Regions from separate parts of the Nocardia sp. NPDC049149 genome, predicted to be linked through region 3. Evidence: riboswitches for the same ligand, from Rfam matches in the RefSeq annotation. Region 3 holds a riboswitch; each other region holds the start of a gene.
What was found. Region 3 has a riboswitch for S-adenosylmethionine ahead of ACGFNJ_RS32680 (2OG-Fe(II) oxygenase). Riboswitches for the same ligand answer to the same signal wherever they lie in the genome.
Positions count from the first base shown of each region.

Region 1: another riboswitch for S-adenosylmethionine. It lies ahead of ACGFNJ_RS41120 (amino acid ABC transporter permease); the one in region 3 lies ahead of ACGFNJ_RS32680 (2OG-Fe(II) oxygenase).
Region 2: another riboswitch for S-adenosylmethionine. It lies ahead of ACGFNJ_RS02155 (rhodanese-like domain-containing protein); the one in region 3 lies ahead of ACGFNJ_RS32680 (2OG-Fe(II) oxygenase).

Region 1 is NZ_JBICTD010000016.1:93,197-96,461, reverse strand. Features, by position in the region: gene ACGFNJ_RS41135 (tautomerase family protein) at 1-175, opposite strand, end outside; gene ACGFNJ_RS41130 (SDR family oxidoreductase) at 201-902, opposite strand; gene ACGFNJ_RS41125 (winged helix-turn-helix transcriptional regulator) at 994-1,467, shown strand; SAM riboswitch class I at 1,616-1,709, shown strand; gene ACGFNJ_RS41120 (amino acid ABC transporter permease) at 1,899-2,891, shown strand; gene ACGFNJ_RS41115 (amino acid ABC transporter ATP-binding protein) at 2,888-3,265, shown strand, end outside.
Region 2 is NZ_JBICTD010000001.1:430,720-433,984, reverse strand. Features, by position in the region: gene ACGFNJ_RS02165 (FAD-dependent oxidoreductase) at 1-346, opposite strand, end outside; gene ACGFNJ_RS02160 (hypothetical protein) at 697-1,143, shown strand; SAM riboswitch class IV at 1,208-1,324, shown strand; gene ACGFNJ_RS02155 (rhodanese-like domain-containing protein) at 1,338-1,754, shown strand; gene ACGFNJ_RS02150 (O-succinylhomoserine sulfhydrylase) at 1,786-3,000, shown strand; gene ACGFNJ_RS02145 (RpiB/LacA/LacB family sugar-phosphate isomerase) at 3,091-3,265, shown strand, end outside.
Region 3 is NZ_JBICTD010000009.1:242,798-246,062, forward strand. Features, by position in the region: gene ACGFNJ_RS32670 (MFS transporter) at 1-256, opposite strand, end outside; gene ACGFNJ_RS32675 (tRNA-dependent cyclodipeptide synthase) at 253-972, opposite strand; gene ACGFNJ_RS32680 (2OG-Fe(II) oxygenase) at 972-1,745, opposite strand; SAM riboswitch class IV at 1,900-2,018, opposite strand; gene ACGFNJ_RS32685 (alpha/beta fold hydrolase) at 2,359-3,265, shown strand, end outside.

The DNA of each region.
Region 1 (3,265 bases), on a different contig from region 3:
GTTCGCCGCCGACGTAGAAGTTCTCGGGACGGACTTCATGAAACAGCGTCACCACATAGAACCTCGGCAGGCCGACCGATTCGTAGTGGTCGGCAATGCGCGCGGCGAGCTTGTGTTTGTCGGTGTCGGTGTCGGTGAAGATTCCAGGCGTGTGATGAATTGTCCACAGTGGCATGGCTTTCGGTGCTCCTCTGGTGATCTCAGCGGGCGGCGGCGAAGATCAGCTGCTCCACCGGCCCGGAGAGGGCCGCTTTGACATCGACGGTGACGGCATCGGCCAGCACTTCGGTGTGGCCCGCTTCGAGGCCGTCGAGGATTCGCGCGGCGATCTCGGCGGGCGTGGCCTTCGGTGCCTGGACTGCCGACACCATCTCGGTGTCGATGAATCCCGCGTGCACGCCGACGACCTGAGTGTGCTGCTGCGCCAACTCGATACGCAGCGAGTTCGTCACCGACCACGCGGCGGCCTTGGATGCCCCGTATGCGCCGCTGCCCGCCAGCCAGGACAGCACGGAGTGCATGTTCACCAGCGCACCGCCGCCGTTGGCGGCCAGGATCGGCGCGAAGGCCCGCGCCACGCGCAGCGGTCCGAAGACATTGACATCGAATGTCTCGGTGACCCTGTCGAAGTCGCCCGTCAGCAATGCACCCGGTAGCAGGGTTCCCGCGTTGTTGAACACGAGCTGGGCGTCGGAGGCGAGTTCCGCGAACGCGGCAACCGAGTCCGCCGAACGCACCTCGAGCGCGGCGGTGACCACCTCCGGCCTGCTGTCGAGGTACGCCGCGCGCGCGGTCGAATAGACCTTTCGGGCCCCACGCGCCAACAGTTCGTCGACCAGCGTCGCGCCGAGCCCACGCCGGCCCCCGGTTACCACAGCCACCTTGTCCTGCACCGCAACCATTGCACCCTCCATCTCAGTAACGATTACGTTAGTTAGATACAAGCACGGGATGCTGAATAACGCAACCGTTAGTTACAATGCTGGAGTGGTGATGGAGTTCGAAAAGCGGCTGCGCGATCGCGACGCGTGGTCAGCAAGCGACGGCTGCTCGGCGGAGCGGGTGCTGAGCCTGCTCAGCACCAAGACGGTGTTTCTCGCGATTCGAGAATGCTTCTATGGCACAACACGATTCGAAGATTTCGTGGCACGGATCGGCACGTCGGCGCCCGCTGCGTCACGAGCGCTCAAACAGCTCGAATCCGCCGGGATCGTCACCCGCGTGCCCTATCGGGAGCCCGGCAAACGGATCCACGACGAGTATCTACTGACCGAGTCCGGCGAGGATCTGCTGCCGGTCTTCCTGTCCCTGATGCAGTGGGGCGACAAATACCTGCAGGACGGCCGCCCGCCCCTGTCCTTCGTCGACCGCGATACCGGGCGCACTCTGAAAGTCAGGGTCACCGGCGAATCGGTACCGGAGCCGTCCTCCGACAACATCGTGATCCGGTTGAACCCCACGCGGTGACACCGCTTGTCAGCGACGAATTCTGCGGGACCGCGCGCCGTGCGACAAGGGCTAGGCTCACGGTGATTCGTTCCCTTGTCTAAGGGTTCGGCCGCTGGGCATGATAATTCCGCTCGACCCTGACATCCTGCGGTGTCCGGATCGGCGGCAACCATCCAGAGCGACCGAGAGACCTGGCTCGTCGACGTCGCAGCAACCCCCCGTACAGCGGGTGCGGGTGCTTCCGCCAGGACCGATGGAGGAACCGACATGGTCATCGAAGCTGTCCGCGGCATCCGGTGGGGACGCCGACATATCGATCAGTGCAAGGTGACGTCCGCGAGCTGTCGGGGCTGACCGCAGCCAGACAGTGCACCCGTCGCTGGCCGGGTGAGGTGACCGCGGCCCGATGAGGGGCGGTCACATTTCGTTCTTCCGAAGGACCTCCCGATATGAGTGCGTCCGTCGCACCCGATGCCGCCGCCGAGCTGGCACCGGACGAGCCCGCCCCACCGCCGCCGGTCACAGCGCCAGCTCCCACCGTGGCCAAACCCTGGCACCCGTGGCGCTGGGTGATCAGCGCCGTCGCGCTCGTCCTGCTCGCGCAGTTCATCCACGGCCTTGCCACCAACCCCGGCTGGGATTGGCCGACCTTCGCCCAGTACATCACCGCGAAATCGGTGCTGTCCGCGCTGCGGGTGACGCTGGAGCTCACCGCGTGGGGCACCGCGCTCGGCTTCCTGCTCGGCACCGCCCTTGCCATCGCCCGGCTCTCGAACAATCCGGTGCTGCGGGTGATCTCGTGGAGCTACATCTGGGCGTTCCGCTCGATCCCGCTGATCGTGCAGCTGCTGTTCTGGTTCAACATCGCCTACCTGTACCACACGCTGTCGATCGGGATCCCTTTCGGCCCAGCGTTTTTCACCTTCGAGGTGAACGGGGTGATCAGCGGGTTCACCGCGGCGGTGATCGGGCTCGCGCTGCACCAGGCCGCGTACTCGGCCGAGATCATCAGGGCGGGCATCATCTCCGTCGACGCGGGCCAGCTCGAAGCCGCTGCCGCGCTCGGTATTCCGCGGGTGCGCCAGTTTCGCACCATCGTGGTGCCGCAGGCGATGCGGTCGATCCTGCCGAACGCGACCAACGAGGTGATCAGCCTGTTCAAGGGCACCTCGATCGTGTCGGTGATGGCGATCGCCGAACTCTTCTACCAGGTCCAGGTGATCTACGGCCGCAACGGCCGGGTGGTGCCGCTGCTGATGGTCGCCACCGCCTGGTACATCGTGCTCACCACCGTGCTCTCGGTCGCGCAGTACTACATCGAGCGCCACTACGCCAAGGGCGCACAACGCACACCTCCGCCGTCGCCGCTGCAGCGCGGCTGGCAGAAGCTGCGTGAGATCGCCGAAACCGGTTCCGCCGCACCACGCGGAGCGACCCGATGACCGCCACCGCCGCCGTCGAGGTACGCGGCGTCCGCAAATCCTATGGCGCGCACGAGATTTTGCGCGGCATCGATCTGACCGTGCGGTCCGGCGAGGTAGTCACGGTGATCGGCCCGTCCGGCTCGGGCAAGTCCACCCTGCTGCGGGTGGTCAACCACCTGGAGACACTGGACGCAGGCACCGTGCACATCGACGGCGAGTTGATCGGCTATCGCCTGCGCCGCAACACCTTGCACGCCCTCCCCGACCGCGCGGTGCGCAAGCAACGCTCCCGCATCGGTTTCGTCTTCCAGCAGTTCAACCTGTTTCCGCATCTGACGGTGCTCGACAACGTCACGCTGGCGCCGCTGTCGGCGCAACGCCGCGATCGCAAG
Region 2 (3,265 bases), on a different contig from region 3:
TGTCCAGTGCGCGGTCGGCGTTGGCTCCGGTGGAGAAGATGACCGCGTCGTAGAAGCTGCGCAGGTCGTCGAGGGTGATGTCGGTGCCGTAGTCGATGTTGCCGAGCAGGCGGACCTGCGGCTTGTCGAGGACCTTGTGCAGGGCGGTGATGATGCCCTTGATGCGCGGGTGGTCCGGTGCGACGCCGTAGCGAATCAGCCCGAACGGCGCGGGCATCCGCTCGAAGAGGTCGATGCTCACCTCGGCATCGGACTTCATCAGGGCGTCTGCGGCGTAGATACCGGCCGGTCCGGCGCCAACGATGGCGATGCGGAGCGGGCGGGAACCTGCACTCTGTTCGGTCATCTTTTACGCGCACCCTTTATTGGTCGAGAACAATTACGGCGTCTTCCTTAGCCTAGGCTAAGTTACGCGCTGGCTGGTTGCACCTGTCGATGCGGACACCGGAGTCGTCGGCTCGTGGCCACTCCTGCCGCGGCTATGACAGCAGGCCGCAGTCCCGCGATTCTATCGGTGGTGGCGAGTGCGGCCCCGGGCGGTGCGTGAACTGAGTGGATGCCGCACTGCCCGTTCCGTCCCGGTTACCCACTGCGCGTGCCCGAATCACCTCGCGGTGTCGCCGGCATCGGCGCAGGCCGCCGCATCGTGTGGGGGTGGTCGGCGGATAACCGGGCCGACCAGGGATCATCGTCGTTATGAGCGATCAGCAACCGCCCGCGGACGACGAGGTCATCGTGGTCGATCAGACCGACAAACGGTCGGTCGCGCCGTTCGTCGCGGCGGCCGTTGTCGCGGTGCTCGTGCTCGGCGCGATCATCCTCGGCGGGGTGCTCTCGCCCGCTGAGAAAAATGTCACAGAATCCGACCGGATCGCCGCAGCGGTGCGTGGCTTCGTCGAGGGCTCCAACCAAACCGAGGCAGTGCCCCCACCAGGCACGGGCTGCCAGGGCTTCGTGCCGGAGCGGTCGCCGCTGGCCGGACGATCCGGGCGCGGAAAGACCGTGGAAATCACGCAACTCGTCGATCCGATGGTCGATGGCGACCGGGCTAAGGCGACCGTGACGACCAAAGTCGACGGCGTCGAGCAGACCGCGACCTGGAATCTGACCCGATCCGGCAACAAATGGCTGGTCTGCACGTAACCGTTTCTCACCTCTTGAACAGCCGTTTGACAGGTTGACCCCTGTCCAGGCAATCTCAATCGAAGGTCATGAGAACCAGTGACAAGCCCCGGCAATACTGGTCGGCAACCCTCCTCCGCGGTGGGGTGCTCCGGGTGACGACCTGGCCGTGCGTCAAACCTGAGCGCGGCAAGTGCGGATTCTAGGAGGTCCACATGAGTTATGCCGGTGACATCACCCCACAGCAGGCCTGGGACCTGTTGCGGGACAATCCGGAAGCCATTCTGGTCGACGTGCGTACTGCCGCCGAGTGGAAGTTCGTCGGCGTGCCAGACACCAGTTCGATCGAGCGGGAGACCGTGCTGATCGAATGGGTCGACGCCACCGGCACCCGCAACAGCGAGTTCACCGAAGAGCTGGTCAAGGAGCTGGAGGGGCACAACCCCGAGGCACCGGTGATCTTCCTCTGTCGGTCGGGCCAGCGCTCCATCGGCGCGGCGATCGCCTCGACCAACGCGGGCTTCGGCACGTCCTACAACGTGCTCGAGGGCTTCGAGGGTCCGCTCGACGAGAACGGGCATCGCGGCGGCTCCGGCTGGCGTGCCCTCGGATTGCCGTGGCGGCAGTCATGAGTGGGTGCTGTCACGCTGCCGGGAGGCGGTCATGATCACCGGTGGTGCGTTCGACAAGCCGCTGCCCGAGGGCGTCGGCCCCGGCACGCTCGGCGTGCGCGGCGGGTTGCGGCGCTCCGGTTTCGAGGAAACCTCCGAGGCGCTGTATCTGACCTCCGGCTTCGTCTACGAGAGCGCGGAGGCCGCCGAGGCGGCGTTCACCGGTGACGTCGAGCATTTCGTCTACTCCAGGTACGGCAATCCGACGGTCGCCATGTTCGAGGAGCGGATGCGGCTGCTCGACGGCGCCGAGGCGTGTTTCGCCACCGCGAGCGGAATGTCCGCGGTGTTCACCGCTTTGGGCGCGTTGCTCGGTGCAGGCGACCGACTGGTGGCCGCGCGCAGCCTGTTCGGGTCCTGCTTCGTGGTGTGCAACGAGATCCTGCCGCGCTGGGGCATCGAGACCGTCTTCGTCGACGGCGAGGACCTGGACCAGTGGGAGCAGGCGCTGTCGGTGCCCACTCAGGCGGTGTTCTTCGAGACGCCCGCCAACCCGATGCAGACGCTCGTCGATGTGCGCCGGGTCACCGAGCTCGCGCATGCGGCGGGCGCGAAGGTGGTGCTGGACAACGTCTTTGCCACCCCGCTGCTGCAGCGCGGCTTCGAGCTCGGCGCCGATGTGGTCGTCTACTCCGGCACCAAGCACATCGATGGTCAGGGCCGAGTGCTCGGCGGCGCCATCCTCGGCGCACAGGACTACATCGACGGACCGGTGAAAACGCTGATGCGCCATACCGGTCCGGCGCTGAGCCCGTTCAACGCGTGGACCTTGCTCAAGGGCTTGGAGACCATGCCGCTGCGGGTGCGGCATTCGACCGAGTCCGCCTTGCGGATCGCCCGGTTCCTGGAGAGCAACAAGGCCGTCAGCTGGGTGAGATATCCCTTCCTGGAATCACATCCGCAGCATGCACTGGCCAACAGCCAGATGAGTGCAGGCGGCACCGTGGTCACCTTCGAGCTGAATGCGACTGCGCACGAGGCGAAGAAGCGGGCTTTCGAGGTGCTCAACCGGCTGCGCGTCATCGACATCTCCAACAACCTCGGTGACGCGAAGTCCTTGATCACCCACCCTGCCACCACCACGCACCGGGCCATGGGCCCCGAAGGGCGTGCCACTATCGGGCTGACCGACGGTGTCGTGCGGATTTCCGTCGGCCTGGAGGATGTCGAAGACCTCCTCGCCGACCTCGAACACGCTCTGAGCTGACGTTCGCGCCGGCTCGGTCACCGCCTGTGCGGGACCGGGTCGGGCGCGAAGCGGCCACCACTCGGATCGAAGCCGCATTACGCTGGGCGTATGCGGATTTCGGTGGCGGCGGACGAGTACGCCGGGGTGGCAGGCGAGCTGGTTGCCGAGCTCGGTCGGCGCGGGCACGACACGATCCTGCACGGGGCGCTGTCGGAGGCCGAGCGCGACGATTGGGCCTGGGCGAGCGAGGCGGCGGCGCGGGATGTCGCCGAGGGGCGGGCCG
Region 3 (3,265 bases):
GCGCGAGACCGAACAGCAGCACGCGCCGCCTGCCGAGGCGATCGGCGATCCGGCCCGCGGTGACCATGAACATCGACAGCGCCATCAGGAAAACGCCGAGGGTGAGCTCGGTATTCGACGGCCCAGCATGCAGGTCGTCGCCGATGGCAGGCAGCGCGGTGGTGACGATCGTCAGGTCGATGCACCCGAGAAACGAGGCCACCGCCAGCCCGGTGAAGCCGATCAACCGCCGTTGGGTGGGGATCGCTATGGTCATTCCACTCCCGTCGTTGTGTTCGATGCCGACTTTCGCTTCTTGAAACGCAAGGGCAGCCAGGCGACTCGCTCCGGATGCTCCGGCTCGACGAACAGTTCGCGCGTGCGGCCCATCGCTGCGGATATCCGCTGCGGGTAGATCACATAGTCGAATCCCTCATGCGCCCACAGCGGCATGATGATCGGGCATTCCTCCAAAAGGTAAGCACGGCACGATGTCCGGACCGCGTCCTGATCAACGTCGGGTTCCCGGGACACTCGTCGTTCGATGAATCGGTCGATGGTGCTGTCGATGGCGCGCCGGTAGGGCTCGTCGGTCTCGTAAGCCTGCTCGACCGCGTCGTAGAGGTCACCGTAGCGAGGATGGGACAGTGCGAAGTCCCATCGCAAAACGTTGGTGGGGCAGTCGATCTGGTCCAGATAGCCGATGTTGCGGACCAGCCATTCGTCGCCGGCGATCCTGGCCCGCGCATGCCGGTCGACATCGCTTCCGCCACTGAGGTTGTGCCGCTGCAGGGTGTCCGCGACGGCGATCGCGCATCGACCGAAGTTCGAGCGATTGATCAAATCGATGGTCGCGGCGAGCTTTTCGCCCTCGTGGTACTCGGCGCCGACGCTGACAAGCAGGACCGTCGAGCGGCCTTCGGTCGTGATGCCGTCCGACCGTAGGTCGTATGCCGCCTTGTGGGACGCCGAGAGCAGCGTGGTCGTCGTCATCAGCTCCACACCTTCAGCGAGTCGGCCGGATCACTGACACCGATGAACAATCCGATGGTGATGCGGGGACGGTCCTGCGAGGGCGCGACGGCATGGACACGGCGCGGGTCGATGAAGATCGCGTCCCCGACCCGCGGCGCGATCACCAGCGCCGGGTCGCCGACGGTGGCGCGGTCGATCCCGTACACGCGTTCACCGGAGCGATTCCGATACTCTCCCTCGTCGGGGTAGTCGTCCCAGATCTGTAATTCCCCGCCGCGGTCCGGCACGTCCAGGTAGACGTTGACCGACAGCTGCCGCGTAATGCGAATACCGAAGTCCTCCGGCAGGTTTCGGCTGACATTGTCGGTGTGCGGCTCGAGATCGACACCGGCGAGCTGGTAGCGCGCGACACCGGCGAAGAACGCCTGCCCGTCGCGCCGCAGCAAACTCGCCCCGGACGGCCAGATCTCGTCGAGCAGCAGTCGCAGGTCGTCCGCCGGATACGAATAGGGCGAGGCGATCTCGCGCAGGCGCTCGATATTGTCGCGCGCCTCGTCGAAGTACTGCCCGCGGCCCGCGTCGCTGCTCGTCTCGGAAAATGCGTGGCCGATGCGCCGGAACTGCGGATCGGTGGCCAGTGGGCCGTGATCCTGCCTGCCGACGAACGCCTTTCGTAAGTGATCGAGCGCGTCGGGCCGGACGAATCCGCCGAGCCGCACCGCGTGCACCGCCCCGTTCAGCAGCGCGGTCAGCGATTCGTGATCGAATCCCTGCCTGGTGGTGTCCAACACGCGGTCTCCGAGAGATGGCGTGGCCGTAGCCATGTCGTTCCCCTCTGGTTGTCGCTCGATGGACCGGCCACCGGCCCGGGCGTGCGGAAGGAGCTAGTCGACACAGACATGATTCGACCCCCGATCCCACCGTCAGGGCCCCAGAAAACGACGGAGCCCGCGCTTGCCCGGACCGCGGTACGCGGCTCGGCCTGGTCTTGACCCGGGGCACCCCGCCGCGGATGGAGGGTTGCCGGCCAGCTAGCCGGGGACTTGACGCTGGCACTCTTGACCTGAAATAAGAATCGCGCACGCCAGATGTGTTGTCACGCTTTAGAATCGGGTTGATTTTACGTGGTCACGGTGCCCAATCGGCGGGCGATGGTGCGGACGGTTCGTTTCCGGTAGCGCGCCCGCTATCGACTGTGCCATTGGGGTTGAGCGGCAGTTCGTCGAGGATCGTGCGCGCGGTCGGGACCACGACTACCGCCCCGGAACATCGGGGGCACCACACACCCTTGGTGGCGATCAGCCCACCCCCGTGGGGCAATACCTCAGCACTCGGGTCCCTAAAAGCGGCAGCACATCCGGCGCACAGTTAGACAAGTCCACCGCAACCCGACCGGAGCCACCGATGTCGATCTCGAGCACCCGCGCCACCTCGGCCGAACGTCGTGCCACGATCTCGACCGCCGACGGTGTTGCCCTCGCGGTGCGCGAATACGGACCGCGCAGTGCCGAACTCACCGTCGTCCTCCTGCACGGCCATTGCCTGCGCACCGAATCCTGGACCGACGTCCGCGATTCCTTACTCCGCCAATTCCCGCACGCCAGGGTCGTCTGCTACGACCACCGCGGCCACGGCGACTCCACCGCCGCCCCGCGCGACACCTACACCCTCGACCAGCTCGGCCACGACCTGCACACCGTGCTCGACGCGGTCGCCCCCACCGGCCCCCTGATCCTGGTCGGCCACTCCATGGGCGGCATGACCGCACTCACCTACCTGAGCCAGCACCCGCATCAGATCGGCACCCGCATCGTCGGCGTCGCGCTGCTCGCCACCGCCGCAAGCGGTCTCGCCGACGCGGGCTTCGGCCGGCTCCTCCGCCACCCGATCATCTCGCTCTTCCAGGCCGCCGTTCGTTGCGCTCCCCGCACCATGCAGCACGCAAAACGCCTCGCCTGCAAGGTCTTCGCCCCGATCGTCCGCACCGCCGAGTTCGGCAACCGCAAGATCAGCCCCCGAGTGCTGGCGCTGGCCAACGCCATGCACAACGAAACCCCCATCGTCACCATGGCCACCTTCTTGACCAGCTTCATGGCCTACGACCAAACCGCCACCCTCCCAGCCCTTTCCAAGATCCCCACGCTCATCCTCTGCGGCGCCGCCGACCTGATGACCCCGCCCTCGCACTCCGTCGCCATGGCCACCGCTGTCGAATACTCCGACCTCGTGATCCTCGACGGCGCAGGCCATTCGATCATCCTCGAACAGCCGGCCCGCGTCGCCGAAGCCCTGTCCCGCCTCCTCACCCGCA